One region of the Salicola sp. Rm-C-2C1-2 genome, then DNA from elsewhere that is predicted to be linked to it. Evidence: riboswitches for the same ligand, from Rfam matches in the RefSeq annotation. Region 1 holds a riboswitch; each other region holds the start of a gene.
What was found. Region 1 has a riboswitch for cobalamin ahead of AAF659_RS13440 (hypothetical protein). Riboswitches for the same ligand answer to the same signal wherever they lie in the genome.
Positions count from the first base shown of each region.

Region 2: another riboswitch for cobalamin. It lies ahead of AAF659_RS10805 (TonB-dependent receptor); the one in region 1 lies ahead of AAF659_RS13440 (hypothetical protein).
Region 3: another riboswitch for cobalamin. It lies ahead of AAF659_RS06005 (cobalt-precorrin-5B (C(1))-methyltransferase); the one in region 1 lies ahead of AAF659_RS13440 (hypothetical protein).

Region 1 covers NZ_JBEFNF010000009.1:8,638-19,118, forward strand. The annotation lists gene AAF659_RS13415 (hypothetical protein) at 1-70, shown strand, start outside; gene AAF659_RS13420 (DUF4013 domain-containing protein) at 320-1,600, shown strand; gene AAF659_RS13425 (rhomboid family intramembrane serine protease) at 1,625-3,022, opposite strand; gene AAF659_RS13430 (type 1 glutamine amidotransferase domain-containing protein) at 3,257-3,937, shown strand; gene bamE (outer membrane protein assembly factor BamE domain-containing protein) at 3,969-4,280, opposite strand; adenosylcobalamin (AdoCbl) riboswitch at 4,400-4,542, shown strand; gene AAF659_RS13440 (hypothetical protein) at 4,641-5,078, shown strand; gene AAF659_RS13445 (class II aldolase/adducin family protein) at 5,217-5,861, shown strand; gene AAF659_RS13450 (proline racemase family protein) at 5,874-6,923, opposite strand; gene AAF659_RS13455 (NADP-dependent isocitrate dehydrogenase) at 7,094-9,331, opposite strand; gene AAF659_RS13460 (histone deacetylase family protein) at 9,405-10,409, opposite strand.
Region 2 covers NZ_JBEFNF010000006.1:16,013-26,493, reverse strand. The annotation lists gene AAF659_RS10835 (sensor domain-containing diguanylate cyclase) at 1-1,294, shown strand, start outside; gene AAF659_RS10830 (AzlC family ABC transporter permease) at 1,320-2,042, shown strand; gene AAF659_RS10825 (AzlD family protein) at 2,029-2,343, shown strand; gene cbiB (adenosylcobinamide-phosphate synthase CbiB) at 2,383-3,318, shown strand; gene cobD (threonine-phosphate decarboxylase CobD) at 3,319-4,332, shown strand; gene AAF659_RS10810 (DUF3413 domain-containing protein) at 4,304-6,163, opposite strand; cobalamin riboswitch at 6,318-6,535, shown strand; gene AAF659_RS10805 (TonB-dependent receptor) at 6,696-8,693, shown strand; gene AAF659_RS10800 (NHL repeat-containing protein) at 8,719-9,879, shown strand; gene AAF659_RS10795 (cobaltochelatase subunit CobN) at 9,924-10,481, shown strand, end outside.
Region 3 covers NZ_JBEFNF010000002.1:46,566-57,046, forward strand. The annotation lists gene AAF659_RS05970 (Yip1 family protein) at 1-231, opposite strand, end outside; gene AAF659_RS05975 (sulfite exporter TauE/SafE family protein) at 413-1,141, shown strand; gene AAF659_RS05980 (metal-dependent hydrolase) at 1,165-2,085, opposite strand; gene AAF659_RS05985 (metal-dependent hydrolase) at 2,247-3,191, opposite strand; gene AAF659_RS05990 (MerR family transcriptional regulator) at 3,344-4,129, opposite strand; gene AAF659_RS05995 (PepSY domain-containing protein) at 4,240-5,727, opposite strand; gene AAF659_RS06000 (TonB-dependent receptor plug domain-containing protein) at 5,727-7,673, opposite strand; cobalamin riboswitch at 7,813-8,027, opposite strand; cobalamin riboswitch at 8,107-8,315, shown strand; gene AAF659_RS06005 (cobalt-precorrin-5B (C(1))-methyltransferase) at 8,280-9,458, shown strand; gene AAF659_RS06010 (ABC transporter ATP-binding protein) at 9,455-10,225, shown strand; gene AAF659_RS06015 (ABC transporter permease) at 10,222-10,481, shown strand, end outside.

The DNA.
Region 1 (10,481 bases):
GGATTTCACAACCGGTGAAAAAGAACCCAATCAGCGGGATTTCGTCCACCAGATCCTCAGAAACTTGTAACACTTATAATCCGGAGCAGACAGGCTCCGGATCTCCCTCTTCTATCATTTGCTAGCGCCTCCCCCACACCTTCAGGCATACCCAGCAGGAGAGGCCCGACGCCGCTCTCGAAAAGTCGAACTTTCCTGATCATTGATCAATTTGCCGTCTGGCCTCGGGCATTCTATCTTTCAACCAGAATACAATGACGCATTTCCCCCATTACGGGCCAGGAATAGCCCCAAAACCAAGAACATCCACGGAGGATCCATGAGTTCAATTGCCAGGGACAGCAGCCGCGTTCCGCCGGTGTGGGAACGTCTGCCACAGATTTTCGGCTACCCCTTCAAACCCGCCTGCCTGACAACGCTGGGGCTGGCGGCCCTGCTTTACGCCATCGGGATGCTGGTGCCGCTGCTCGGGCTCATCCTGGTGATCGTGGCCTGGGTGGTGCTCTACAAATTCGCCTATGATGTGCTGGAGGCTACCGCCCGGGGCTGGATGACACCTCCAGAGATTCAGCGCAAGAGTAACAGCTGGGTGCTGGTCAAGACGTTCGGGCTCTTTGTGCTTCTGGGGATCGCGGTTACCGGCATTGCCATCGCGACCGGGTCCATGGTGCTGGTGGCCACCACCAGCCTGTTCATCGTAGCGGCGCTACCAGCGGCCATCATCACTCTGGCCATGAGCAACAGCCTGATGGCGGCGCTCAATCCCGGGACCTGGGTCAGCATCATGCGCTCGGTGGGCTTGCCCTATTTCATCGCCTCGTTGCTGCTGTTGATGCTGTCCATCAGCCAGGGTATGGCGGAATCCATGGTCGCTGGTGTTTTCGGCCCCAACCTGCTCGGACAGGTTGGGGTATTCCTGATTGGCGGCTACTTTCTCGTGGCCTCCTTCCACCTCATGGGCTATCTCGTGTACCAGCATCACCACAGCCTGGGTGTTGAGCAGGAAGTCTCCGCTGCTGACCGCGCGCGCGCCGCCAACCCGGATCTCACCCCACTGCTGCAAGAAGTGGAAGGACTAGTGGCTGACGGTAACGTGGGCGATGCCATTGACCGGCTGCAACGCGAATTCCGCCAGAGCGGCCTGCAGCCGCAAGAGCACGAACGCTACCGCAAGCTGCTCCATCTCCAGGGGCGCACAGAGGATCTGCTCGCCCACTCCCGCGCCTACATCTCAACGCTGCTCTATGGACTTGAGCAACCCAAGAAGGCCATGAGTATTGCGGAAGAGGCATTACGTCTGGACACCAGTTTCCAGCCGGAGGATCCGAGACAGGTGCGCGACCTTGCCCGCCTGGCTGACCAGTATGAGCATCATGACCTGGTTATCCGCCTTACCAGCCCTTTCGGCAAAGAAAATCCGAAACACCCGCACCTGCCGGAAAACTATTATCTGGGCGCGAAGGCTCTGTTCGAAGGGCGCGGCGATGAGCAGAAGGCGTTGAAGATTCTGCGCCAGCTCCAGAAACACTTCCCGGACCACGAGCTGCGGGACCGTGTGGATGAGCTGGCGGAGCGGGCGGAGCGCATCGCGGCCAGCTGAGCGGGCACGCTGCGAACACAAGCGTCAATCCTGGATCTGGCGCAACGCACGCATCATGGCCGGATCACTGGTCAGCCTCTGAACGGCTTCCATAAAGGGCTTCGCCTCCTCGCTCCGGCCCTGGCGGCGCAGCTGCTGGGCGGCAAGCAGACACGCCCGGGGCAGTTCCGCCGGCGTCTTTTTCAGCCCCATCAACCGGTCCAAAAGCATGCGGCCTTCCTCCAATGCCTCCCAGCGCAGAAGGCGGCAGCACAGATCTGTGGCCTGGCTGGCCGATAGTTTCGGATTGGCGCGCTGGCGGTAATCGGCGAAGGTCTCCATCACCAGCGCACGTTCTTGCGCGGTATCGCCGGGGAGAGCCAGGATGCGGCCGGCTGCATCATGCAGATCCGGGTCCTCTTTCCGTACCTTGCAGGCGTTATACCAACTCCCCAGAACAGCGGTATCCGCTGGGTTACGCTCAAGCAGAGGCCGGAGCCGGAACTTGGCGCGGGTCACATTCAGGGCGGCAAGATCCTGCTGCGCCGCTTCCAGAATCTCGCGGTCATTCTCGCGCTGGGACTCCTCCTGCAGAAACTCATTGCGCTGCCAACCGAGCGCGCGCACACCAGCAGCGATCAATGCCCCGGTGACGATACCACCGGCATGAGCCTCATAGGCCACGTTGCTGCCCTCCGCTATCACAAACTGCACCAGCTCCCACCCCAGCCATACCGGCAGCAGCACGATGGCCGGCGCGCGCACGTAATCAAAGTAAACCCAGATCCAATAGAAGAAACGGACCCTTAGACGCCCATAAAGAACCGTGAACAGCCCGATCAGGCCGGCAATAGCGCCGGACGCCCCCAGCATGCCAGTCGGCGTACCCCAGTGAACCGCCAATGACAGGGCCGACCCGCCAAGCCCCGCCACCAGATAGGAGGCGAGGAACAACACTGGCCCCAGAGCGCCTTCTACCAGGATTCCAAGCAGCAACAGGAACAGCATGTTGCCCGCCAGATGCCCCACGCCGCCATGAAGGAAGATGTGACTGAGCAAGGTGATCGGCGCTACATCGTCATAGTGCATCATGTACCGGCGCGTGAAACTCTGATCCATGAGCCGCTCAAACTCGCTTCTGTCGGACTGCCATTGGGTATAACGCTCACTGTCCGGATCAATGATCTCGCCGGAGCGCATTGCGGACAGGAAATCCGGGTGGGAAGCCACCAGGCGCGACCGGGCAAGCGCAATGCGCTGCTCGTCCACTCCCTCTTGCGCTGCTGAGTCGAGTTTTTCCATCTGGTTACGGAATTCCACCTCATACCCCGGCACGAAATCTTCCAGCCAGGCCCACTCGCGCTCCTCCAGGCCACTTTCCTGATAGTGGGAGGCCGCCTCCCGCATGGCTTCGCTCTCGCCACCTTGAAAGACAGCAAACACGACCCCATTCAACAAAATAAGTAGCAGCGTTATGAGCGGGAAATTATGGCGCGAAACAGCTTTATGGAGTGGGATAATCAACATGGCAGGCGTCCTTTTTGTGTCCGGCTTCCTCCGGACCTTGTCCGGTTAGAGCATAACTCATTAGCCGCCTGTCGCCAGCCCCGATCCCTCTGGCAGAGTCAACGTATCACGACAGTGTAATTACTCACACGAACAGACAGAGGCACTCCCATGAAAATCCTGATGGTCCTGACATCGCACAGCGAGATGGGCAACACCGGCCACAAGACCGGTTTCTGGCTGGAGGAGTTTACAGCCCCCTATTACGTGTTCCGTGACGCTGGCGCTGATATCACGCTGGCAAGCCCAGCGGGCGGCCAGCCGCCCGTGGATCCAAACAGCGCTGCCGACGATGCCCAGACGGAAACCACACGCCGCTTCGAGGCTGATGAAGAGGCGAAAGCGGCCCTTGCCGGCACCCGGAAGCTATCCGGGACCTCCATCGATGAGTTCGATGCTGTCTTCTACCCCGGCGGTCACGGGCCCCTCTGGGACCTGGCTGAAGACGCCGATAGCATCAGCCTGATCGAAAACGCTGCAAAGCGGGATAAAGTCATCGGCGCCGTCTGCCACGCACCCGGAGTTTTCCGCCACGTTAACGGTGCCAATGGTGAGTCACTGGTCAGGGGCCACGAAGTCACCGGCTTCACCAACACCGAGGAGGAAGCGGTTGGGCTCACGCAGGTCGTACCCTTCCTGGTGGAGGACATGCTGGAAGCCAATGGTGCGGATTATCGCTGCGGGGAAGACTGGGGTTCGTTCGTGGTTCGCGACGGCAAGCTGGTCACCGGTCAGAACCCGGCCTCCTCCGAGGAAACCGCCAAAGCCGTGCTGAACACCCTGAAACAGTGACAGCAACGGGCTCGGCAGGGCCCGATCCGGGTTACTGAGTGGTGTTATAGACGTAGGAGTCGACTGTGCCGTCCTCCTTGAAACGCACCACCAGATCCGTTGTTTCCGCCTCCCGGAAGGCGGACCAGCGATACTTCGCGTAGGTCCAGGTACGCATGCCATCCTCCAAGCCGGTACGCCACGGATCGCCGAACATAGCTTCAATATCCGATCGGGTTGTTTCACCCACTGTGATCTCTTCCACTTTGTGCGTCGCGAAGTCTTTTCCAACACTGGCGCAACCGGCGGCGACGAGCATCACACCCGCCAGAAGCACGCCTGCGATCTGTTTGCCTGTACTCATTTTTCTGCTCCGTTTACGGATGACGCTCCCATCCTACCCAGAGCCCGTGCGCGCTGAAAGTCACGACTGATTGCGGTTTATTCATTCCCATGCCTCTTGCTTGCAAGGGGGTCTCTCGCCTACATTGGTAGCGTTCCGCAGCGAGGGGAACACCGGTGAAAATCCGGGGCTGTCGCGCAACGGTATGGTGGTTTTGCCACTAAGCCCGATTACCTCTGCGGAACGGAGACTGGAGCCTTCGCGTCAAGGGTGAAAGGTCGGAAAGGGCGTCGTATCACCATCCTCATGGGCCCCGACCCTCCGTTTCGACTCCGCGTTGGCTTCTCCAATACCCCCCTGTAAAGACTCGAGGAGAAGCCCGTGTTGGAAGCTAAAATCCAATCCAATCCCAATCCCGTTCACACCAAGGGTATCCCGACCGGGGATGCCACGCAGGGCCTTGACACTCTCATCCTGCAAAGCCGCCTGACCCGCAGTGCCCAGCGCCTGCTGGAGGCCATGGGCGTGCGTATTGAACCAGTGCGCTGGTACAAAGTCACTGGGCCCGCCGTCTACCGGCTGGCCTGTGCCCAACAGCGCCCGGCTCTGCAATGGCTGCCGCCGGAACAAGCCGAGATGCTGATGGACGAACTCCGGCGCGAAGAGGACGATCTGCGCACGCCAGAGTGGGCGCTTGAACTACTGCGTCGTCAGCGTGCCGGCACACTTTTGGATATGGACGGCGGCATCGAGTTCGGGGACCACGGCATTGATGCTGGACTCGTACTGCACGACCTCCTGCGCCATCCGGGCGCATGAGAGGCGTCACAGGGCCTTGATGGCCCTGTTGAGCTTTGCTGTGGCAGGCGGCCCGCAGGTTTAAGGACGGGACAGATGGGCCGGCAAAAATTCCGGTAAGGCTTGAACGCCGCCGGGCGATCAGGGAGAGTGCGCACTATGACTTTGGATGAACAGCTTGTAGCAACTGCCCGCGCAATGAACACCACCGGCCTGAATCAGGGCCGCTCGGGTAACCTGAGCGCACGCTGTGGCGACAGCATGCTGATCACCGCTTCGGGCTGCCATTTCGATCACATAACAACCCGCCACGTTGTGGAAGCGGATCTGGAAGGCGGCTACCGTGGCTCGCTGAAGCCCTCAAGCGAAGCTTCGTTTCACGCTGCCATCTACCACCAGCGCCCGGACGCCGGAGCGGTAGTCCACGTTCACTCGCCCTGGGCTCTGTCACTGGCCTGCCTGCACCGCTGCATCCCCCCTTTTCACTACATGGTTGCGGTTGCCGGTGGTACCGACATCCCCTGTGTCCCCTACGCCACCTTCGGCACTGAGACTCTGGCTCAGCACGTAGCAACAGGCTTGGCGGAGCGCGACGCCTGCCTGATGGCCAACCACGGTCAGGTGGCGCTGGCGGACACGCCGGAAGCGGCGCTGGAACTGGCGCAGGAAGTCGAGCATTTGGCGCGCTGCTTTGGCCAGCTTTTGCCGCTGGGCGAACCAGTGCTTCTGGATGATGCGCAGATGGCCGAGGTGCAGGACCGCTTCAAGGGCTACCACCGCAACGCCCAGACAACTAAGACCTGAAAGGCCAGCGGCTCAGCGTTGACCAGCCTCTTCGTGGTTCACTATGTGGTGCAGCGCGCTGCATTCGACCATGGGATCATTACAGTTAACCACAATGTCCGAACGGGCGAGCACAAACCCTTTGCCGGTAATTGTGTTCGCCACCAACTGATGCACGCCCTCATGGTGGGTGCCAGTGAAGGTGCCGATGAATCCGGTCTCGCGCAGGGACACGGTCTCTAGACGATCACCAGGCTGAATGCGCCCCTCATGATTCAACAGCGCCAGACGCGCGGAGGTGCCCGTGCCCGTGGTGCTGCGACAGATGACGCCGGGATGCACATAGGTCGTGGAACGCGAGCGGTAGAAGCTGTCTGCCACCTGCTCCACCGGCCCCATGAAATGCAGAAACGGCAGTGGCCCTACATCGCCCAGGGCGTAATGCGAGAACCCACGCTCCGCCTGGATGGCCTCGACGATGCGATAGGCACAATCAGCTAGTTCATCCTCTTCGTCCAGGGTCAGGTCAAACCCCAGCTCGGTGGCGTCTACCAATGCATAGAAACCGCCACTGTAAGCCACACTGTAGGTCACGTTGCCCAGTGAGGGTACATGGATACTGTGTCGATAGCTGTCGATGTAGCTGGGCAGCCCTTCACAGGTAATGGCTTCAACCACGTCATTCTCGACCCTGGCCTCTATCTGCACCAGCCCTGCCGGCGCCTCCAGCAGGAAGGTTTGATGCCCTTCCTGCTTGGGCACAATGCCCTGCTCCAGAACGGCCGTAGCGGTACAGATGGTGTTGGAACCGGAATAGATGGGATAGCCCATCACCTCCATGATGATGTAGCCGGCTACCGCCCGTGAATCCGAGGGTGGCACAAGAACATCCACGGACATCTCCGGTATGCCGTAGGGCTCAAAAAGCAGCAGCTTACGCAGTCCGTCCCCGTCCCCCTGCAGGTATTCCATCTGCTCACGCACGCTGGCCCCGGGCAGAGGCGCGACACCGCCGGTCACGATCCGGCTTACGTCCCCGCCAGCATGGGTATCCATGAGCCGCAGGGTCAGGTCATTGCTCATCGATTAGCCTCAATGGCGACGCAGGCGCCCTGTTGATCCCACTGGCTGTCCGGCACGATTACGATCTTGCCCAGGTAATCACTGCCGCGATTGACGCAGTATGCCTCCGCTTCGCGCAGTCTGGAAAACCGGAACGCGCCCTGGACTTGGGGACGGAAACCTCGCTCATCTCAGTCCACGAATTCGTCGATGATGGCATTCAGGGTCTGACTCGGACGCATCGCGTTCTTGATTTTCCCGGAATCCGGGTAATAGTAGCCCTCAATGTCCACGGCCTGCCCCTGAATGTCGATCAACTCCTGAAGGATCTGATCCGCATTGTCTTCCAGCTTCTTCGACATCTTCTGGAAGTGTGCCTTCAGATCCTGGTCCTGATCCTGATTCGCCAACTCCTCAGCCCAATAGCGTGCCAGCCAGACATGGCTGCCCCGGTTGTCCACCTCGCCGGCCTTGCGCGAAGGCGAACGGTCGTCCTCCAGGAACCGGGCAGTTGCCTGGTCCAGAGTCTGCGATAGAACGGCGGCACGCGGGTTGCCCTGCTTGTTACCCATGTGCTCGAGCGACACCATCATGGCCATGAACTCGCCCATGGAATCCCACCGCAAGTGATCCTCCTCCAGGAACTGCTGCACGTGACGCGGCGCGGAACCACCGGCGCCCGTTTCGAACAGGCCACCGCCCTTGAGCAGCGGGACTACGGACAGCATCTTGGCGCTGGTTCCCAGCTCAATGATCGGGAACAGGTCCGTGAGGTAGTCCCGCAGCACGTTGCCGGTCACGGAGATGGTGTGCTTGCCACGGATCATCCGCTCCAGAGTCCAGCGCATCGCCTGGTCATAGCCCATGATGCGAATGTCGAGCCCCTCGGTGTCGTGCTCTTTCAGGTAATGCTCAACCTTGTTGATGAGCTGAGCATCGTGAGCACGCTCCGGATCCAGCCAGAACACCGCCGGCATGCCACTGTTGCGTGAGCGCTCCACAGCCAGCCGAACCCAGTCGCGGACCGGCTCGTCCTTGGTCTGGCACATACGCCAGATATCGCCCTTCTCCACATCGTGCTCGAAAATGGTGTTGCCGTCGTCATCCAGAACGCGGACGGTACCGTCTTCCGGCAGCTCGAAGGTCTTATCGTGGGAGCCGTACTCCTCCGCCTGCTGCGCCATCAGACCCACGTTGGGCACGGTGCCGATAGTGCTCGGATCGAAGGCATCGTGGTGTTTACAGAAGTTGATGACTTCCTGATAGATGGTGGCGTAGGTGCTCTCGGGGATGATCGCCTTGGTATCCTTGAGCTTGCCATCGGTGCCCCACATCTTGCCACCATCCCGGATCATGGCGGGCATGGACGCGTCCACGATCACATCACTGGGCGTGTGCAGGTTGGAGATGCCCCGATCGGAGTCAACCATGGCCATTTCCGGGCGATTGATGAAGCAATCCCGGATGTCTTCCTCAATCTCTGAACGCTCAGAAAAGGACAGATCCGCAATCTTCTGATAAAGATGGCTCATACCGTTATTCGGGTTCACCCCGATGCGTTCGAACAGTTCTTTGTGCTTTTCGAACACGTCCTTGAAGTAAACGGTCACCGCGTGGCCGAACACGATGGGGTGCGAGACCTTCATCATGGTCGCCTTAACGTGCAGTGAGAACAGCAGACCGGCGCGGCGTGCGCCCTCAATCTCTTCCTCAAGAAACTGGCGCAGATGGTTCACGCTCATGAACATGCCGTCGATGACTTCGCCTTCCAGTACCGGCACGCCTTCCTTGAGCACGGTGGTATTGCCGCTTTCCTTGCCTTCCAGCTGGATGCGCACACTGCCGGCCTTGTCCATGGCGGTGGACTTCTCACTGTGGTAGAAGTCGCCCTTGCGCATGTGCGCCACATGGGTGCGTGATGCCTGACTCCACTTACCCATGCGGTGAGGATGCTTCTTGGCGAACTCCTTCACCGCCTTCGACGCACGCCGATCCGAGTTGCCCTGGCGTAGAACCGGGTTCACGTTACTGCCCAGGACCTTTGCGTAACGATCCTTGAGCGCCTTTTCATCCTCGGTCTGCGGATTCTCGGGGTACTCAGGAAGCGCATAGCCCTTCTCCTGAAGCTCCTTTATCGCCGCCCGCAGCTGCGGAACGGAGGCACTGATGTTGGGCGTCTTGATGATGTTGGCATCGGGATCCTGGGTGAGTTCGCCGAGCTGTTCCAGGTAATCGGGTTCCTGCTTGTCTTTGGGAAGGTAGTCCGGGAACTGGGCGAGGATGCGGGAAGCGAGCGAGATGTCTGCCGATTCAACCTTGATGCCTGCCGGGGAGACGAAAGCCCTGACAATGGGCAGGAACGAGTAGGTCGCCAGTGCCGGGGCTTCGTCGGTCTCGGTATAGGTGATGGTTGGCTGTTTGTCTGTCATGAGTGCCTCTGTCCTTCAGTGTTGTGACGGGAGGGATTCGCGGGACTCCCGTTATTCAATGGTACCGGGCCTGTTATGACAGGCCGGTGAAAAAAGCCGTTGCGTTGTCCGCCAGTGACTCCAGATGGTAGCCACCTTCCTGGACTACGAGCGTGGGCAGGTCCAGCTCGCTGATCAGTCCGCCCATGCGCTCGAAACCGCCCTGGGAGACTGCCACCTTCGCCTGCGGGTCTTCCTGATAGACGTCAAACCCAAGGGAAACCACCAGAACATCCGCGTCAAAAAGGCGGATGGCGTTGCGCGCCTCTTCCAGGCGTTCAAAGAAGGTCGACTCCGGTGAGCCATGGGGCATGGGAAGGTTGATGTTGTAACCGAATCCAGCACCTTCACCACGCTCTGTTTCATGGCCGCTGACCACCGGGTAGAAGTTGGTAGTGTCGCCGTGGATCGAGATGTAGAGCACATCGTTGCGCTCGTAGAAGATCTCCTGAATGCCCTGACCATGGTGCATGTCCGGATCCAGGATGGCGACGCGCCCGAAGCAGCTGCGCAGCGCCTGCGCCGCGATGGCAGCGTTATTAAGGTAACAAAAGCCTCCAGCTGCATCACGGCGGGCATGGTGTCCCGGCGGGCGGGACATGGCGTAGGCGCGGCGCTCACCGTTGACAAGCTCCTGCGCGCCAGAGAGCGCGCTCTGGGCCGACCAGTACGCAGCCTCCCAGGTGCCCTCGCCTATGGGGCAGCTGCCATCCGCCTGGTAATGGGCGCATTCAGCCAGAATACCGTGCATGTGATTGGGCGCGCGCACGAAGATATTGGACATGACCTCTTCGCCCCAATCCTCCGGCCAACGCCGGTGCGCTGACTCCAGAAAGCGCAGGTAACCCAGATCATGCACCGCGCTGATGGGGGTCATACCGTGATCCGCAGCTTCCGCTACCTGCATGCCCACGTTTTCCAGACCCTTGACCAGTTCCGGCGTGCGCTCGGGAATTTCCTGCGGCGGGCGCATTTTGCCGCGGGTGAGGTAGGTGAGCGGACGGTGCCGGTTCTGCGAGGGATGGAAGAATGCTTTCACGGCGGACTCCTTTGGCAGTGTTCTTTTTCGGATAGGACCTTGCTCAGACCTTCATGATAATAGACTTCCGGC
Region 2 (10,481 bases), on a different contig from region 1:
TACGCTCAGAACGACGGTGGACGGGATCTATTTTGGCGCACTGATTGCGATCGGGCTCTATAATCTGCTGCTGTTCATGGCGGTACGGGATCGTAATTACATCCTGTATGTCGGTGTGGTTTTCGCCATTGCGATCCTGGTTGCCACCATCAACGGCTATACTTTCCGTTATCTATGGCCCACCGCCCCGGACTGGAATCTCCAGTCGCTCATCGTGTTCTTCGGTCTGGCCCTGTCTTTTGCGGCATTATTCATCAGTTCCTTTCTGGAGATGCGGCGCCATTCACGCTGGCTCAATGCCATTCTGTTGGGCGAGGCCGTGGTTGGGGGACTGATGGTGCTCGCTTCGGCAACACTCAGCTACTACTCGGCCATCATCATCGCCATCCCTCTTGCCGTTTTTGCAACAGTTTACGGTTTCATTGTCGGGGTTGTTGCCTGGGTACGTGGCCAGAGAACCGCGCCCTATTACCTGCTTGCCTGGTCCTTTCTGTTGCTGGGGATGCTGATTCTGGCGCTCAGTAAAGGCGGGGTGCTGCCGGCCAATATCGTTACGGATTCAGCAGCCCAGGTGGGGTCTTTTCTGGAAATTCTTCTGCTGTCGTTCGCCCTGGCGCAGCGCATCAATATTGAGCGGCGTCTGCGTTTCGAGGCTCAGGAGGCGATGCTTGAGGAGAGCGAACGCCATAACCGGGAGCTGGAAGAACGAGTGCAGGCACGCACGGAAGAGCTGGAGCAGGCCAATCAGAGATTGAATCAGCTCAGCGTCACTGATGTTCTAACCGGGCTCAAGAATCGCCGTTACCTGGCGGATGCTTTGCCCCGGGAAATTGCTCGTGCAGAAAGGGACAACCGCGCGCTGAGCGTTGCTATGATCGATATTGACCATTTCAAGGCCTTGAATGACACTTTCGGCCACAAAGCGGGGGATGCCTGCCTTCAGATCCTTGGTGGGATCCTGACGGATGAAGTCCGGGCACCAGATATTGCGGTCCGTTATGGCGGTGAAGAGTTCCTTCTGGTGTTTGTGGACGCGGACAGGGATGGCGCGCTTGGCGCTGTCGAGCGTCTGAGGGCGCGACTGGCGCGTACACGCGTCCCCTGTAATGAGTCTGAGCTTTCATTCACTGTCAGTGCTGGCGTGTCCATCCGGAAACCGGACTCGTTCGCAACAGCCAATGAAATGATTCAGCAGGCGGACCGCGCGCTGTATAAGGCCAAGGCGGAGGGGCGCAACAGGGTTTGCGTGCATGATGCCAGCCAGGAGATCAGGCCCGGTTCGCCACTCGGTTAATTTGAGTCGCCCGAAACGGATTGCCATGGCTACCGACCTGTACAACGAGACTTACCGATTTAACCCCGCCAAGGTCAGGGCTGAGTTCCTGCAGTTGCTGCCTATAGCAGTTTTCGTGGCGACTTTCGGCGTTGCCTTTGGTCTGGCAGCTGGCCAGGCCGGACTGCTTCCCTGGCAGGCGGGGCTGATGAGCGTGACCGTTTTTGCCGGTGCCGCCCAATTTGCAGCCCTGGGGCTTTGGGGTCAGGAGGTGTCTCTGATGCCGCTGGTCGCTATCGTGCTGGCGATCAACTCTCGCCATATTCTCATGGGTGCCTCGCTTTACCCAATGCTGCGCAAGCTTCCGATGGCCCGGCGTTACGGCCTGTTAGTGGTGCTCACAGATGCCAACTGGGCGCGTTCCTTTCAGCAGTACCAGGCCGGGAAGGAGAATCTGGAGGCCATTCTGGGGGGAGGTCTGGCACTGTGGATGGCCTGGGTCGTCGGCTCGCTCTTCGGAGGTTATTTTGGCGGGCTTATTCAGAACCCGGAAGCCTTCGGGTTGGACATGGTGCTGGGGTGTTTCCTGCTAACAATGGCGCTGGGCGGCCCGAAATCGCGCCGGATTCTGGTGGCGTGGACGGTGGCGGGCATCTCGGCGGTGCTCGCCTGGCGCTGGTTGCCGCCGCATACCCATGTGATTGTGGGCGCGCTGGCTGGCGGTGTGGTTGGTCTGTTCTGGTTGGAGCCTGCTCGTGATCCGTATTGAGACAACCACACTGGGCATTCTGGCGATCATCCTCATCATGACCCTGGTGACTCTGGTCACCCGGTTTGGCGGTGCTTTTCTGATGGCACGGGTGCCGCTGAGCCGGCGTGTGGAGAGCTTCATCAACGCCATGGCCAGCTCCGTGCTGATCGCCATTGTCGTGCCCATGGCGTTTGCGGGCGATCTCGGCGCCAAGGCGGCGCTGCTGACCACGGCAGTGATCATGATTGCAACGGGGCGCTCCCTGCCGGCTATCGGCGCTGGATTCGTGGCCGCTGCGTTGGTGCGGCAGCTGTTGTGATGGCGTAAACTGGGCCGCCCGAACAACCCCGGAACCGCTATGGCTTTCACGCTGATCATCTGCATTGCTGCTCTGCTCCTGGACCGCCTTTGGGGGGAACCGCGGCGCTGGCATCCGCTGGTGGGGCTGGGGTATGTCATTACCCGGCTCGAAAGACACTTCAATGGCACGGGTAAGGGTCGGGCCAGGGACGGTGGGCTAGCGGTTGTGCTGCTGGTGTTGCCATTCGTGGTTCTGGGAGCAGTGGTCTCGTTCCTGCCAGTCGTTTTCAGCGCGCCGCTTGCGGCCATCTTGCTTTGGCTCTGCATCGGTTGGCGAAGTCTGACGGAGCACGGCATGGCGGTTTACCGTCCGTTGGTCGAGGGCAATCTGACTGAAGCGCGGACCCGTGTGGGTATGATGGTGAGCCGGGATACCAGAGAGCTGGATGCAACAGATGTTGCCACAGCAACCAGTGAGTCGCTGCTTGAGAATGGCGCGGACGCGATCTTTGCCAGCCTGTTCTGGTTCATCGTGGCAGGTCTGCCCGGGCTGCTTCTGCACCGCGTCGTTAACACGCTGGATGCCATGTGGGGCTATCGCACAGCGCGCTTCAACCGATTTGGGCGTGTCGCGGCTGTGCTTGATGATGTTCTGAACTGGATCCCCGCGCGGCTGGTGGCACTCGGTTACGCCCTTACCGGACACACAGGCCTGGCGCTGCGCTGCTGGCGCACGCAGGCGCCAGCATGGGATAGCCCCAACGCCGGTCCGGTCATGGCGGCCGGAGCAGGGGCGTTGGCCCTTCAGCTTGGGGGCGGCGCGCCCTACCACGATGGCTGGCGCGAACGGCCTGTTCTGGGCACCGGGGCGCCCGCGAGCGCTGAAGCCATTCCGGAGGTTCTCAAGCTGATCGGGCGCAATCTCGTGCTCTGGATGGCTGTGCTGGCAGTGCTTGCAATGCTGGTGGAATCGACGCCGGCGGGGATCTTTTAAGTGGCGGTGTCGCACGGAGGTCGACTGAATCAAGCGGTGCGTGAATGGGGCATTCCGCCGCAGCAGTGGTTGGATCTGTCCACCGGCATCAACCCATTGCCCTGGCCGGTACCGGATATCCCGGCACGAGTGTGGCAGCGCCTTCCGGAAGACGATGACGGGCTGCCGGATCTTGCCCGGCACTGGGCAGGTGCGCCGGCGCATGCCGGATGCCTGCCTGTTGCGGGAACCCAGGCTGGGATACAGGCTTTGCCCCGGCTTAGAGCGCCCGGGCGTATCGGGGTGCCCTATCCAGCCTATGCGGAGCATGCCCAATGGTGGCGTGCCGCTGGGCATGACGTCATCCCGTTCTCCGATCTGCCTTCCAGGGTGGCCATTGAAAGCCTGGACGCACTGGTTTGGATCAACCCCAACAACCCCACCGGCGAGTGGGTGAGCCGGGAACGTCTTGTGGCGTGCCACGAGCAGCTGGTGGGGCAGGGCGGCTGGCTGGTAGTGGATGAGGCGTTTATCGATGCGGAGCCGGAGCAGAGTCTGGTGCCGGAAACCGGGCGTGCTGGACTGATCGTCTATCGCTCAATGGGAAAGTTCTTCGGTCTGGCCGGTCTGCGGGGTGGGATGGTGTTCGGCCCGCATGAACTCTGTGACCAGCTTGACGCTGCCCTGGGCCCCTGGTCTGTCAGCCACCCGACTCGTTACCTGATGCAGCAGGCGTTGGCGGATGCATCCTGGCAGCAGGCGGCTGCCCACCGGCTCAGGAACGACAGTCAATGGCTTGGCGCAATGCTGCGGGAAGCGGGGCTGGAGCCCCAGGGTAGTACACTGCTGTTTGCCTACTGCCCCTGTGACAATCCCGTGCGCATCGCCAGATCATTAGCGGAACAGGCGGTACTGGTCCGGGTTTTCGAAACGCCTCCGGCCCTTCGTTTCGGGCTTCCCGGCTCACAGACCGAATGGCAGCACCTTGAGCGTGCGCTGCATTACCTTAACGGTAGAATCGCGACATCTCGTTAAGTACCGCCTTGACTGTTCCGGGGTCCGGAGAAAAATCCGGCGCGTTATTGAGCTGGTTATCCACGGTTGTCACGCGCCCCGACGCGTGTTGCACGATGCGGTGGTCATCCAGCAGCACCGCGTAATCCATGTAACTGTGGGCGATGCTCCAGTCCCGCTCGCGACGCTGGAACAGGCCGTTGCCCGTGGCATAGATTTCCGGATCCGTGGCCCCGCACCCAAGGGCGTTGCCCATGATGGTGGGGGCCACATCGAAGTTTTCGGTGCGGTAGCTGTGCGTTTCGCTCCCGTGCCCCGGCCAATGCACAATCATGGGGGTGTGCAGCTGGTACTGGCCGAAGTTGCTTCCGTGGCCCCAGTAGTTCTTACCGTGTTCATTGAACTCCTGGCCGTGATCGCCGGTGATCATGACGATCGTGGACGCCAGCATGCCCCGCTCCTTAAGGTCCGAAAGAACACGCCCGATCTGATTATCCACAAAGTGAAGCGTGGACTTGTAATTGTTGCGCATCAGCTCCGGGTTGAAATCCGGTCCCAGTGCGAGCTTGTTCACTGGATCCCAGTAGGGCTGGAACTTTACCGGGTAATCGTCCGGAACCCGATGACCATGGGGCGTGTCGTAGAAAAGAAAGCCGAAGAACGGGTCGCTGTCATCGGATTTGCTCTGCTGTTCAGTGAACGCGAGCCAGTCCTCGGTAATGCGGATGTCCCAGTCCCATGATTTGTCTCCGGGTGTTTCCAGGCGCAGATTCTCCACAGAAGCGAAGACGTTCTTGTTGAAGGCCGGGCTGATCAGAGGCGCGGATCCCATGATCTTCAGTTCGTAGTCCAGCTCCTGAAGGCGCGTGATCATCACAGGCGCCCGCTTCTGGCTGGTGAACGTGTCCCAGTAGCCCGCTGGCAGGGAGTAGAAGAGCGTGAAGATGCCGGGTTTGGTGGCGTTGCCATTGGCGTAGTGATTGCTGAACTGGATGTTGTTACCGGCAAAAGCCTGGATGTTGGGCATCCACTTCGGGTCGACCATGTCGCCACGAGCGCCATCAATCGCAATCATCAGCACGTTGGGCCGCTCAGCCGGTGCCTCACAGGTAAGGGGTTGGGTGGGGTAGTTCAGCTGGCCACCGCCGCGGTTGCCTGAAAGGGCGCTTGTGGCGCTGCTCTTCTGGACCGCCTTCGGGTCAACAAGGCCGTTTTTTTCCATGAAACGCTTCGCTGTGGCGCCGTAATAAAGCGGCATCGCGCGGGTTATCGACGTGATCCGGCTGTCATGATTGGCATCGGCCCAGGCGTGCCAACTGTGCACCGTGAGCTGGCCCGCAAACACCGCAGCCAGGCCAAGGGCAAGCCAGCGGAAACGGGGGCGTCGCCATGCCAACAGAAGCCCAATCATGAGTTCCAGAAGCAGCAGGCCCAGCGCGGCAGCACCAGCAATCGCCCACATCTGCCAGGGGAAGGAGAAGATCTGGCTGCCGCCTTTCAGCGCCATGTCCAGCACGAAACCGGAGAGATGGAAGCGGAACTGCGCATAGGTGACGGTGTCGATCAGAAGCAGGCCCAGCGCCCCGGTGGCATAGAGTGTACCGGTCGCAATCAGAAGCCACCTGCTGGGAAGCAGGCTGATCGCCAACAAAGGAAGGCCAACTACTAGCGCCAGAAGGGGAAACTGGGCCAGGTAGAGCAGTATTAAATAGACGCTGGTTATGCCGTCAGGGATTGTGAGCCAGGGCAGATAACGGAGCCCGGCTAACAGTGCAAGAATGCCATTGATGAGAAGGAACCAGCCGGTCCAGCTTGCCCGTTGACCTGCGCGTCTGAATTGAGTTTGCTGCAAACCACCCTCGTTCAATGTTTAACGGTAATCGATAGGTCGTTTATTATAGTTATTCTGTTTTGAATGCCCAAATCCGGCTGCATCCGTAGTTTCCCTGCGATCAGGCCGGAAATAGCCGGATTGGCTGAGTTGACCCTCCAATGGGGCCTTGGTAGGGTTCAACCCGCTTTCAGGTGTCCCTGTGCAGACAGGGTTGAAACGGGAAGCCGGTGAGCTGCATCAAGCAGCGATTCCGGCACTGCCCCCGCAACGGTGATTGAGTTAAAGGCGGCCATCGCGCCACTGTGCCGGAGAAGCACGGGAAGGCGGTCGCTGAGGGTGCCAAAGCATCTGCTCATCAGTCCGTAGACCGGCCTGGAAGAAACGCCATGCGTTGCGGTGGGCAACGGCAGGCCGGTTGGATCTTCCCCGCACGGTTCGCACTGTGTCATCTGCGCTTTCCTACCGCCTGTCTTAAGTTTGTCCCTCCTGCAATAGTCATAGTGAGCCGCGCGGGGAAGCGTGGCCAGTTGGTTAGAGGTTGGTTTTTGCCATGAGGGGTGATTCGAATCACGCTCTGCCTATTGTTGCGGTCTGTCTCCTGACGGTGTCAGTAACGACTGCTGCGGATGCTCAACTGAACGCCGAGGAACTCGTCGTGGTGGGCGCTCAGGACAACATCGCCGGGCAGCCCCACCCCGAGGATGCAACCACACCGGTCCGGGTTGTTGAGCGTGATCAGCTGAGCAATCGAATGGCGACTGTCGCTGATGCCGTTGCCAGTCAGCCCAGCACCCAGATCCGCCAGACCGGCGGCGTTGGCAGCTTCGCAACGGCTTCCATTCGCGGCTCCTCGAATGATCAGGTTCAGGTTTATCTGGATGGCATGCTTCTCAACGACCCCATGACAGGGGGCGTGAACCTCAACGAATATTCCCTCCATAACATCGAACGTATTCAGATCTATCCAAGCGCGCCGCCTGCGCAGTTTGCAAATGCCAGTATTGGCGGTGTGGTTTTGATGGAGACCTTGCAGCGTGATGCCGCGGATACGACTCGACTAACCGCCGGTGCCGGTTCATTTGGGACGCGTCGTCTCGGTGTTTTTCAGGGCGTTGGGGAGGGGCGATCCCATGGGTGGGTGGCCGTTAACCGGTTACAGAGTGATAACGACTTTTCCTACCCGAACAAAGCTGATTGGTTCAACCCGAGAGATGGGGGGACAACGAAGCGTCGTAATGCTTACGTTGAAAGGACGGACTTCAGCATCAAAGGAGGCCATCGCTTTTCGGAAACCCTAGATGCGGATGTTCTGCTACAGCACTCGCTGAGCGACGAGGGCATTCCCACCATTCAGAACTGGCCCGACAACGAGGCATCCCTGAGTCGCGAGACGACTCGAGGCCAGATTCACATTGGCGAAAAGGGGTGGCATTCAGGGAAGCTACACAGCAGCCATCGAATCAGCTGGTTCAGAAGCGATGAAGACTTCGACAATCGGGGCGGCTTTGTTGGTGTCGGCCGGAGTGATGTAGAGACCCGAACCAGCAGGGTGGGGCTGCTCAACTCGTTCAGTTATTTACTTGGAGGACATACGTTCACGCTTTCGAGTGATCTCTCCCAGGCTTCCTACGACCAAGATGATCAACTCGATCCGGAACCTGCCGATGAAAGGCAGCGGCGCCAGCTGGTTGGGGCTTCGAGTCACGAGTGGATCAGTCGTAATGGCAGATGGCGGACGCAGGGCGTCGTCCGGTATTTTCACCTGGATGAGCGCTCTGATGAGACCCGCCCCGACGATACTGTCCAACGAGTCTCTGATCGCAACAGCTACAGCAGCTGGCAGTTGGGTATCGGGTATTCGCCGCTCCGCAACTGGCAGGTATTTGGCAATATCGCGCAGCAAGTCCGCATTCCCTCGCTCCAGGAGCGCTTCGGTGAACAGGGGCGTTTTGTCGGCAACCCTGACCTGGACCCTGAGCAGGGTCTGAATCTCGATACGACGCTCCTTACTGAACAGTCCTGGGGAGGCTTCGAGACGACGCTGTTCTGGCGTGATCTCGACCCCTCCATTGCCACCACATTTGATGCTCGCGGCGTGGGTCGCAACGTCAATCTCAAGGCTCGCATTTATGGCGTTGAAGGACAGAGCTGGATCAATCTGACACCCAACTGGAAGCTGACCGGTAATGTCAGTGCCAAGGACTCGGAGAACCGGTCGTCATCAGTACGGGATCGCGAGGATAAGAAGCTTCCCGGTATTTACCACACCTCGTTTCAGGTGGGCATTGAATGGTCCCCGGGTCGTTGGAATACCACGCTTAAATGGCGTGTTGACGATGACCTGTATTACGACTCGGCCAACCGGCTCAAAGCGGATCAACGTCAGAGGCTGGATGCCACGCTCAAGTGGGAAACCCAGTGGCCTAATGGCCACCAGACCAGCTTTCGTCTGGAGGGGCGGAATCTCAGTGACGAGCTCTATCAGGATTTCAATCGATTCCCGGCGCCGGGACGCTCGGCGTTTTTCACAGTGACACACCGGATTTAAACCAGTATCAATCAGGAGACCAAAGGTGACATTTCAGAAGCTATCAGTACTCGCAGTGGCGGTGGCAGCAGCCGGTGGGTTGAGTGGCTGTTTCAGTTCCAGCTCCAGCTCAGACTCTCCCTCAGGTTCGGGCACATCGGCAGACACGGCCGTTGTGGCTACGGTTGACTCCAGCTTCGAGTCGGGTGAGGTGGAGTTGATCGACCTGACCCAGGATGAACTGACGGCGAGTGGTGGCTACCACGAGACCATTTCAGACATCAGCGTACGCGGCGACAGGCAGCACTATTATCTGACGGAGCGCTTTCAGAGTGACCAGATCGGCAAAGTGGACCTGGAGAACCCCAGTCTTTTTGTCTGGGAATACTCAACGGTTGATGAAAACGATAGCGGTTCTGCCAATCCCCGGGATCTTGTGCTGACCGATAGCTCCAAGGCCTATCTGCCGCGTTATGGCAGTGAGAGGTCCTGGATTGTTGATGTTGAGGCGCAAAGCGAGGATGCGTTCAAGCAGGGTGAGCTGGACCTTTCCCCGTATACACCGAAGAATGGCAGTGTTCCGAGGGTCCAGGCCGGAACCGTCGTGAACGATCAGTTGTTCCTCGTCATGCAGCGACTTGCCAGTGACTTCAGTCCGTCCAATGAGGCCTATGTCTCCGCCTGGGATACGGCCACGGACGAGGAAATCGAGACGTCCGCAAGTGCCAGTCAACTGAAGGGCATTCAGCTGTCTGCACGGAACCCTCAGGGGATCACTTACCATCCGGAAACCGGCCTTGTGATTCACGGTGTTGGTGCAAGGGACGACCAAAACCTCGGTGGTATTGACCAGGTCAATCCTGACACCTATGCCACAACCTCCTGGGTGGCGGATCAGGATGTTGACAGCCTTGCCGTCATCGATGAGGACACGCTGTATTTCACTGAGTACAACGCGTTCAAGGATGTTTCGCTCTTCCGCTTTGATCCTTCCACACCGGCCGAGGATCCGGTACTGATCGAAAGCTTTGACGGCGTTGATATCCGTGCATTGGCAGCCGGCCCCTCCGGAAACCTTTGGATTGCGGACGGCGCTGCGGATAATCCCGGCATTCGCATCCTTGATCCCGAGTCTAGTCAGCAAGTTGATTTTGTTCCCACGGATCTGCTGCCCAAGCAAATTGAATTTGCGAACTTGTCAGAATAAGTGGGTACAGTCGTCGGTCGCTCAACAGGGATTAGGAGTAGCAAGTGAAAACCCATAGGCGCAACAAGCAGTCCACAAACAGTCGCAACTGGAAATGCATTGTCATTGTGCTTTGTGGGCTTATGTTCAGCACACTTACTCAAGCGGCCACCATCGTCGGCATCGTCTCCGACCGCTCCTCCGCTGAAATGGCGGCGGGAGCGGAGAAACACCTTGAGGCTTTCCCGGAGCACAACATCGTGCTGCGGACGCCTAAGCAGCTCAAGGCGCTCCCTGATGAGGAGGTCGTCAGCCTCTGGGAGGAAGCCGATGCCATGGTGTTGGCGGCCGTGTTCGGCGAAGAATCCGGCCGCATCCGCCGGCTTGTGCGCGACCAGGGTCCGGGCGCCGATGTGCCCATTATGGCCATGAACAGCAAACGGGGGATCACACGTCTGGCCCGACTTGACGGCGAGCCTGTGATGGATGGACTCGCGGATAAGACCATCAATGAGATGGTCTCCAACCCCGAGCCCGGGGAAGATCCGTCCGTCCACCTGGCGGACCAGCGTGAGGCCTATCCGGAGCAGTCCGAGTGGCTCAAGGGCCGGGCCTTCTACCAG
Region 3 (10,481 bases), on a different contig from region 1:
GTAGGTCAGCACCGACAGCTGCATGGCGCTGTCCGGGGTCAGCATGATGACGCGGTCACCGATGTTCCAGCCGGTTTCGACAGTGCCGATGTAGGCACAGACCGGCCCTATGGCAGCTAAAAGCAGGATGTAGAGGCCGTAGACCGCCATTGGCGTGGGTTTTTCCTGTTTGATGGCGGCCCATTCCGTTTCAGGGCGGAAGAGCATGCCTATCGCGTGATTAAGGATCATGATGCAGTTCCCTGTTTTGTTTTTGGTGAAGCAGAGCCAGCACGGCCCAAAACAGCTGACAGTGTAATACACCAGAGTGACAGTGCGGGAAGCAGTCCGCTGCTGCATTGCGTTATATCAAGACAGCTGTTGAAAGCAGGGTCTGGTAGACTGCACGCCCACCTCAGAGGAGTTCCGGATAATGGTGGAGTTGGCACTGTACCAGATCCTGCTTGCCAATCTTGTCGTGCTTGCCGGCGCCTGTCTTCAGGGTGTGGTGGGTTATGGTGTTGGCACCCTATCCGCGCCGTTGCTGTTTCTCATCAGCCCGGTCCTGGTGCCGGGACCGCTGACACTCAATGCCACTCTGCTTACTATCATGATGCTCGTGCGCAACCGCACAGCTGTAAGAGTACGCGAGGTGCGGATCGCCATCGGGGGCGGTGTGGTTGGAACCTGTCTGGCGGCGGTCACGCTCATGGCGGTGTCACCGCGTGGGTTTGAGCTGATTTTCGGGGTTCTTATCCTGGTTGCCGTGGGGCTGAGCGTGGCGGGCTGGCGTCCGCGTCTGAGCGGGCGCAGCAGCGTTCTGGCAGGCATGGCGTCCACCTTTATGGGCACCATCACGGCAGTTGGGGGACCGCCTATTGCCATGATCTATCAGAACGAGCGCGGCCCACTGGTGCGTGCCAACATGTCTGCATTTTTTCTTTTCGCCAGTCTTCTGAGTCTGAGCGCGTTGGCATTTTCCGGCTATCTGGGTGCGCGTGAATGGCTTCTTTTCCTTGTTACCTTTCCCGGTGTTATTGCTGGCTTCCTGCTGTCAGCTCGTCTTGTGGGGCGTATTGATGGCGAGCGTCTGCGCGGGTTGATTCTGGGGGTAGCCGCGCTTGGCGGGGCGATCGCGTTGGTTCGGGGCCTGTTGATGTAGCGTTCAGGCCCGGTCCTTCTGCTTCAGCGGGGAGTGGTGTGGCCCGCAACCGCCTGCTGGTAGGCCTTTTCCGCCTCCTCGGCCAGCTCGTCCAGCCCCTGCAGATGGCGGCTGTTGTCCTGCTGCCAGGGGTGGAAGCTGTATTTGAAGTATTCCAGCCATAACGGGATCTGGCGGCGCAGCAGGCCGGGGCGGCCGAACAGGGTGTTGAGCACCGTAAGGTGGCCGCGCCAGCCCTCGCGCTGGCAGGCCTCGCTGGTGGCACTCATCTGCAAGTAGAAGCGGGTAACGTTGGCCCAGAAGAGAGTGGTGGCGCGCAGCATGCCCACCACCCGGTGCGCATAGGCCTGCGGACCGCGCCCCACGCATTTCTCCCAAACGTCGTAGCAGACGGATTTGTGCTCGACCTCTTCCATGGCATGCCACTCCCACATGCGCCGGTAATCCTCCTGCGAGCCCTCCAGGATTTCCGGGTGGTCCAGCAGGAAGCCGCCCATCAGTGCCGTGAAGTGTTCCAGCGCAATGGTCTCGCACAGCAGGTCCTGGCGGCTGCCGTGCTTCTTGAACCAGTCGAGCATCTGGCGCACATGCTGGTCGAGGCGCCCTGCGGGCAGCCCGGCGTCTTCCATGAGCTGGTTGTATTCGGCGTGCTCGCGGCTGTGGTAGGCCTCCTGGGCGATGAAGGCAGAGGCCGCCTTGCGCAGGTCCGGGTCTGGGATCTCATCCCGGTAGGCGCGCACCGCATCGATGAACAGCCGCTCCCCGGCCGGGAAGAACAGCGACAGGGTGTTCATGAACTGGCTCAGGTGTGGGCCCATGGCATGCCAGTCGTGGATGCGTTCTTTCGGTGGCAGGAAGTGCAGATCCCGGCGCTCGGGAATAACCATGTTGTCCTGCCCGGCATCCGATGTGTGCTGATCGTTGGTGGCGGTGGATGTGGCCATGGCACGTCCTCCCTGTTCGCTGGGTCTTACACTCACCGTAACCCGGCGTTGTAATGGGGCAAGACTGAGGTGACGCGGGTAAGCGTCAGACTGGCGAGCGGGTGGAAAAAGGCCCGGGTGAACCGGGCCAAGGGGTTGGAGAACTTTTGTCGTCCCGAAGATCAGTGATGGGTGTGGTGATTGTGACCTTCCCCGGTCATCGCCTTCTGATAGGCTTCTTCGGCTTCTTCGGCCAGTTCGTTCAGGTGCGCGATGTGGTGGCTGTTGTTCTGCTGCCAGGGATGGAAACTGTATTTGAAGTACACCAGCCACTCGGGAATCTGGCGGCGCAGTACACCCGGCTTGCCAAGCAGGGTGTTGAGCACGGTCAGGTGGCCGCGCCAGCCTTCCTTCTGGCAGGCGTCGCTGTTATTCACCATCTGTAAATAGAAGCCCACGACCAATGGCCAGAATATGGCGGTGGCGGCGCTCATGCCGAAGGCGCGCTTGAGGTAGGCGGTGGGCCCCCGCCCAATGCACTTTTCCCAGACATCAAAGCACACCGCCTTGTGCTCGACTTCCTCCATGGCGTGCCACTGCCACATCCGGAGATAGTCGTCCTGGGATCCCTGCATAACCTCGGGATGATCCAGCAGGAAGCCGCCCATGAGTGCGGTGAAGTGCTCCAGGGCAATGGTGGCGTTGAGCGGCATACTCTTGGGGGTGCGATCCTTGAGGAAGTCCAGCAGAGACCACACGAAAGCGTCCAGCTTATCCGCCGGAAGCCCTTCCTCCTGCATCAGTTTGTTGTACTCGATGTGTTCGCGGCTGTGCATGGCTTCCTGGCCGATGAAAGCGGTGGCGGCCTTCTTCAGGTCCGGATCCGGGATCTGGTCACGGTAGGAGCGCAGGGCGTCGATGAAAAGCCGCTCGCCGGCCGGGAAGAACAGGGAGAGGGCATTCATGAACTGCGTCATGTGCGCCCCCTGGGCATGCCAGTCGTGGATGCGCTCCTTTGGCGGCAGGAAATGCAGGTCCCGGCGCTCTGGCATTACCATACCGTCGTCGCCCGGGCCCTGGATGTTCTCGTCGGTTGCGTGTTCTTTGGCTGCGGTTGCGGCTGTCATGGCGGCCCTCCCCTTGATGATTGTCAGCCTCCATCAGTATTACATTGATGAAAGTCACAATGCTCAATGTAACAGTATTCGGGGGTGCAGCAAGTCTGAGATGACGCAATTGGACGTCATATCAGTCAATCACGTGGGTGGGCGATACAAGGTTATTCCGTGTGATTCTGGGATTCGGGGAGGTTGAGATGATCCAGAATGTAAGCCAGCCGATCGCCCAGATGCCGATCCGCGGCTTTCTGCATAGCCCGTGCTACTTCCGGCAGTACAGCCATCTCCACCAGCGGACGAAGGCGCCAAATCAGCTGGGCGAGCTCTTCGGACTCACCAGGGGGCGGCAGATTCTGGCCGTAGCGGCTGAAGATGTGGCGCTCCACCAGCTTGACCATCTCCTCGGCTGCCTGCTCAACGTTATGGCGGAGGTAGGCTACCACATCCAGCATATCTTCAAGCGGGATGCCGGTCTTGGCCAGTTCCGAGCCGGCGTGCAGAATGCGTGGACTTGGAATGCGGTAGCGCCGGCCCTCGGGAATGATGAGCTCCAGCTCTTGCGCGCGCTTGAGCGCACGGCCCATAAAAATGCTGCCAAAGCGCTGTACCAGTTCACGTTTCGTGAGGTATTCGGGCAGTTCGTCCGACCAGGGGCTGACCACGGCCTTCTCAAGCCCAAGGATGTGCTCGATGCCGTTGCCCTTTTCCCAGCTTTCCATCAGTTCGGCGATGTTGTTGAGCGTGTAGCCGCGTTCCAGTAATCGGCCGATGATGCGCAGCCGCGAAAGATGGGTCTCGCTGTAGATACCCTTACGTCCACGGCGTTCCGGGGGCGGTATGAGGCTGCGCTCCTGGTAGACCCGGATATTGCGCACCGTCATGCCGCTGGCGCGCGCCAGCTGGTCGATGGAAAACTCGCCGGATTCCTGATTACCGCTCTGCGCCATGGGCGGTCTCTGGCCGTTTCATGAATGAAAACGGCATTTTAGCGCGGAAGCCGGGGAAAGAATAGCGCCATCTCACCATTGTGTGATGGCGCTGTGGTTAGTCGAAGGGTTCAGCGGCCGCGCTTGCGGCGCCACAGATAGCGGACGGACAGCCAGGTGGCGCTCAGACAGAGCAGGGTGCCACCGCTCAACAGCGCCAGGACCAGAGCATACCAGGCGACGCTGCCAGGGTTGAGTACCGGGAAATCCAGGCTGTGCAGGCCATTGTAGAGCCAGCGGTTGAGCCGGGTGAGCGGCGTTGAGTGCTGGAGCACCCCGCCGGTGGCTGGATCAATGTAGAGACGGGCGCCGTCATCATAGGTTGCGCGGTAGACCGGCAGGGTGGGTTGTTCCCCGCCAATACGGGCTGCCCGGCCTGCGTAGTAGTAGGCGTCGTACGCGTTCTGCTTCCGGAAGGCGGTTAATTCACTGTCCCCGGCCTTGGCGGCCTCCCTGACCCGGTTTGCCGGCAGGTTGCCGTCCTCTCCCACGGGAGCGGCGGCCTGCGAGGCGGGGTACAACTGTTCGGCCCCGCTGGCGTCCATGGTGCGGTAGTAGCGTTGACCATTGAACCGGTGCAGTTGCAGCTCGCGGGGTGTAGCGCCTGCAAGTCCGCCAACCTGTGCTGGGGCACTGGCCTGCTCATGGGTTGCCGGGCTGCTGTGGCCCAGGCGCTGCCCCAGTGCCGGGTCCCGGTCCGCCGAGGTCCAATAGAAGGGGGTCATCGACAGCAGCCCGCTGAACACCCAGGTTGCCGCCAGTGTGCCAAAGGCCAGACCCAGGTAATGGTGCCACCGGAACAGGCCCTGGAGGGGACTGACGCCGCCCCGGCGCTTATTCCAGCGCATCAGCATGAGCCCCAGTATGAGGCCACTGAGGGTGGCCAGGGTCCCGATGCCGGAAACCCAGAGCACGACCTGGCGCCAGACGCCGCTGAGCTGGCGCAGCTGGGTCGGGTAGATCCAGTGGATAACCGGGCCGGCGTAGCCCCAGACCCGCTCATGGAAGGTGGTGCTGTGGATGACTTCGCCGGTAGGGCGTGAGAGGTACAGATGGGTTCCGGCGTCATCCGCCAGTGCCACGCGCCAGAGTGGCGCCGGGGCGCGGACGTGGCTGTTCACCGTCCACTGATCCGGCCCATCCAGCCGCGTGACCGAGGCCACGGCGGCGCCACTGAGTTCACGCGCCCGCTTACGGGCTTGTTGCCGGTTCAGTGGTGGCGCGGGTTGGCCGGTGTCGGCGAAGGCGCTGCGCCATTGCCCTTGGGCGTTCATGGCATGGATCCGGGGGCGCTCGCCGGGCTGGTTGATCCGCAGGGCCGCGGGTTCTTCCAGATTCAGCGCGGCCAACGCCCTGGTGGGCGTTGCCGCGAGCTGGCCAGGGTCCATTGGGGCGAGCCACGCCATGCGATCACTGGCCGGGGTCCGTGGGTAGCCCTCGAACATCATGACGATGCCCGAGGCGAACCACAGCAGCAGGATCAGGCTCATCGCGAGCCCGAGGTAGCGGTGAACCGGGATGAGCCAGCGCAGGGTCCGTTTTTTGAGCCAGCCTGCCATCAGAAGCTCCGGCTGTACTCAAGCTGAACGTTGCGGGGCGGGCCCAGAGTGTCCTGACGGTACGGCTCGCCATCCGGGGGCGTCACCTGAGCGACGCCGTTGGCGTACTGCTGATCCCTCAGGTTCTCCAGGCGCAGGGTGACCCGGTTGGCGCCATCGACCCCGAACTCACGCCAGGCACTGGCGCTCAACAGGGTGTAGTCGCCGTAGGACTGCCTGCCAATGTCCGCCGTGCTTGTGGCCGCGTCGCCGGTGTGGCGGGCGTTGAGCTCCCAGCCCTGATTGTCGCCCTGCCAGCTGAGCGTGGCGTTGGCGTGCCATTCGGGGATATCAGCGATCTGCTCATCGCTGCCACCTTCCCGCGCATCGGCCCAGGTGGCGTCCAGATCCAGCTGCCAGCCGCGGTCATCGCCCAGGCTGAGCGCGGCCTCAGCGCCGTGGACCCGGACCGTCTGGTTGCTGTTGGCGTACTGGCCATCGGCAACCTTGATGAGGTTGTCGATCTCGCGGTAGAAGCCACCCAGTTGCCATGTCACAGGGTTACCGATGTGACCGGTCAGCGACACATTGCTGTTGATGCTCTCCTCCGGTTCCAGATTTTCATTCCCGGCCGGGAAGTCCTCGTCAATCACGAACATCTCAAAGGCCGAGGGCAGCCGGAAGTTGGTGCCCACGCTGGCTTTCAGGTGGAGGTCTTTGGGGAGCGGCTGCTTCAGGCTGATGTTCCAGATGCTGTGGTCATCGGCGAAGTTGGAGTGGTTGTAGCGGGCGCCCAGGGCCAGGTGGGTACTGGGCGAGAAACTCAGGTGGGGCCGATACTGAACAAAGCCCGCCGTAACGGCTTCGGTCTTGCCGTCAATGCGCAGCGAATAGTCCTCGCCTTGATAGCGCTGGTAATCCACGCCGCCCAGAAGCTGGGAGCCGCCATCCGTGGTGTGGCGACCGGTCAGATTGACGCCATAGTCATCGAACCCCCATTCGGCCCGGTCGTTAATGAGGTTGACGGTGCCGTCCCTGTCCATGCCCAGGCGGGTGTAATCGGTCCACCAGTCGTGCCAGTAGGCTTTGATGAAGTAGCCGTTGCGTTCGTTGACCTGATGATCCCATTTCAGGGAAACAATGTTCTCATCGCGGTCGTTAACGGCCTTGAAGTTGCTGTTGCCCCGGGCAAAATCGGCTTCCACATCGTTGCGGACCACGAGGGCTTTTAACGACTTACCCTCGCCCGCATCCAGAAGGTAGCGGCCGCCGTAGGAGCTGCGGGTGAAGCCACGCTTCTGACGCCGGGCGCTTTCAAGCAGCTCACTGTCCCGGTAGGGGCGGTAGCCGTCCGAATGGTCGTGTTCGCCAAATACCAGCCACCGCCCGTACTCGTTGCGATTGCTGACATGGCCGGCAAGGCGGCGGTCGCCTAGTGATCCGAGCGCGCCGGTGATGTTGCCCCCGGAGTCCTTTTCGGGCTTACGCAGGACAATGTTCACGACCCCGGCCACTGCCTGGGTGCCGTAGAACAGGCCCTGGCCACCTTTCAGGATCTCGATGCGCTCGACCATATGGGTGCTGATGGAGTCCAGTGGCGAGGTGCTGCCGAAGAGCCGGTTGTTGATGCGCACCCCATCCACCAGCCAGAGCACGTCCTGGCCGCGCGAGCCCTGGAGGTGGACGTCCACGTAGTCGCCCCGGCCGGTCTTGGGGTCCAGATAGAGCCCTGGCACGTTACCGCGAAGAGCCTGGCCAATGTCGCTGACACCGGTCCTGTCGAGTTCTTCACTGTCGATCACTTCCAGTTCAGCGCCGTAGTCGGATAACTCCGAGGGGAGGGTTTCCTCCAGGGCCGATCCCGGGACCACCAGCTCGTCCAGCGTCATGTGGTGATCAGCCGCGATCGCAGTCATTGAGGGCAGAAGCAGGGATAAAAGAGCGAGTACTACGCCTGATTGTTTCATTTAAGGTCTCCATACACTGAGTCCATTAGTGATGGAGCCCTCACGCGGGCAGGCCGACAGGCGGAGCAGCGGTTGTAATACCGCCCCGTTGGTGGCCCGAACACCTTAGTCGCGAAGGCTCGGCTTCCGGCCCATCTGTGCCATGGGTCGGGCTTCGGCAGGTCTTCGGACTCAGGGGCGGGCGCCAATGATTGGCGCTGGCCTTGGATCACGGCTTCCCATCCGGTTTGGACAGTGCCCGGGGGTAACCCCCTGTGATCCTTGTTCCCCAATACCGCTGCGCGTCAGTCCCGGACTCTCACCGGGTTCCCTTGCGCTCGTGATGGAGCGCTGACCGAAGCGCTGGGGAGGCTAGGGCATCGTGTGACGGAAGTCAAAAACCGCGGATGAGTTGGTGGCGGTTTGACCAGGGTGCCCCAATCCTCTAGCATTCACACCTCTCTCGTCTCTGGGTGGCCGGCATTTGTTCAAATGGCGGCTGAAACGGGAACCCGGTGTGATTCCGGGACTGCCCCCGCAACGGTGAATGCTGCGCGCGGATCATCCCCGCCACTGTGATGATGTCATCATGGGAAGGCGATCCGCCCGAACCAGACTGGTTCCAGCATGAGTCCGGAGACCGGCCCAGGGGAACAGTATCGCGCAGTGCGGGCGGCACAGCGGTTGAGCGCTCAGGGTTTGAGCATCATGCGTTCCGAAACCCCGGAAAACAACGGTCCCCTTCGTCAGGGGCTCTCCACGGGAGCTTGTGCTACGGCTGCTTCGGTAGCGGCGGCTCGTGCGCTCCTGATTGGCAGCGAAGACCGGTGCGTGCGTATCCGCCTGCCCCGGGGCCAGGAACCGGCTATGACCATCGAGGATTTGACCGTAGCTGGCACCAGCGCCAAGGCAGGCGTTATCAAGGATGCCGGGGATGATCCGGACGCCACCCATGGAGCCCGGCTTTGGGTCTGTGTGGAATTGATGGGCGAAACCGGGGTGCAATTCCGGGCTGGCGAGGGCGTTGGAACCGTGACCCGCTCCGGACTGCCCGTGCCTAGAGGTGAGCCGGCCATTAACCCGGTGCCACGGCAATTAATTACCGAGCACCTGCAAGACCTCGCCGCTGAAACGGGGTTCGCGGGGGGCTTCAGCGTGACCGTGGGCATCGACGACGGCGAGGCCATCGCCCGGAATACCATGAACGGGAAGCTTGGCATCCAGGGTGGGCTCTCCGTTCTTGGCACCACCGGCGTGGTAAGACCCTTCTCCTGTTCCGCCTTCATCGCCTCCATTCACCAGTCTGTGGATGTGGCCCGGGCTAACGGCCTGACTCATATCGCCGGCTGTACCGGTGGTACCAGTGAATCCTTTGCCCGCTCACACTTCGGTCTGGAGGATGGTGCCATTGTGGAGATGGGGGACATGTTCGGGGCTCTGCTCAAGTACCTGAAAAAGCATCCACTGCGCCAGGTAACGCTGGCGAGCGGCTTCGGCAAACTGAGCAAGTTCGCCGCCGGTGAGCCGGACACTCATAGCCGTCGCTGTGCGATTGATTTTGACTTCATCGCTGATGAGGCGGTGGCGGTTGGTGCCGGCCAGGAGCTGGCTGAATGGATCCGCAACGCCAACACCAGCATCGAAGCCCTGGAAGCCTGTCAGAACTCGGGGATTCCCCTGGGCGACCGCATCGCGGGTGTGAGTCTGGCGCGCGCGCGTGATTATCTGCCTGGTGATCATCATCTGAGTGTCTGCGCTGTAAGCCGCCGGAGTGAACTTGTCGGCTTCGCCGAGGAGGCGGGATGATCGCGGCCATTGAACTCGAGGGATTGCGCAAAACCTACAAAGGTGGTCAGTCAGCGCTCGACGGCGTGGACCTTAGCGTTTCCGGTGGCACCTTCCAGGGGCTTCTGGGGCCTAATGGCGCGGGCAAGAGCACGCTGATCGGCTTGATGACCGGCCTGGTTCGGGTCGAAACCGGTTCGGTACGGCTCTTTGGTCATGACCCGGAGCGCGACCCTGTCGCTGCCCGCCGTCGGGTGGGGCTGGTGCCCCAGGAAGTGAACTTCAACAGTTTTGAGCCCATCAACGAGATCATCGCTACCCAGGCCATGTACTACGGCCTGCCGCGCCGCCGCGCCCGGGAACGTACCCGGGTGGTCCTCGAGCGCGTGGGCCTGCTGGAACGCGCCGAGCGCAAACCCTGGGGCCTCTCCGGTGGTATGAAGCGCCGGTTGATGATGGCCCGTGCTCTGGTGCACGAGCCGGAGCTGTTGATTCTCGACGAGCCCACGGCTGGGCTGGACGTGGAAGCTCGCCGCGACACCTGGTCGCTGCTGCAGGAACTCAATGCCGCCGGCACTACCATTGTGATGAGCAGCCATTACCTCGAGGAAATGCGTGATCTCTGCCAGAGCGTCGCTGTGCTCCGTGAAGGACGTCTGATCGCCAATAACACACCGGAGCGCCTCTTTGGCGCCGACGCCGGCAGCGGCACCGGTGACCAGGGCCTGGAAGCCCGCTTCCTGCGCCTTCTGGAAAAAGGCGACCCGGACGCGGAGGGCAATCAATGAATGCCACCATCCTCTGGAACGCCTACCAGGGCCTGGTCATCAAGCAGGTCCGCCGCTTCCTGCGCTCCTGGGTCCAGAACCTGTTGCCCTCGGTGGTCACCGCCACGCTGTTCATGATCATCTTCGGGCATTTCGTTGGGCGCGATCTCGGGCAGGTGGGCGGTGCTGACTACGCCGACTACATCATGCCGGGTCTGGTGCTGTTCGCCGTGGTTACCAACGCCTACAACAACACCACCCTGGCGTTCTTCGGCGC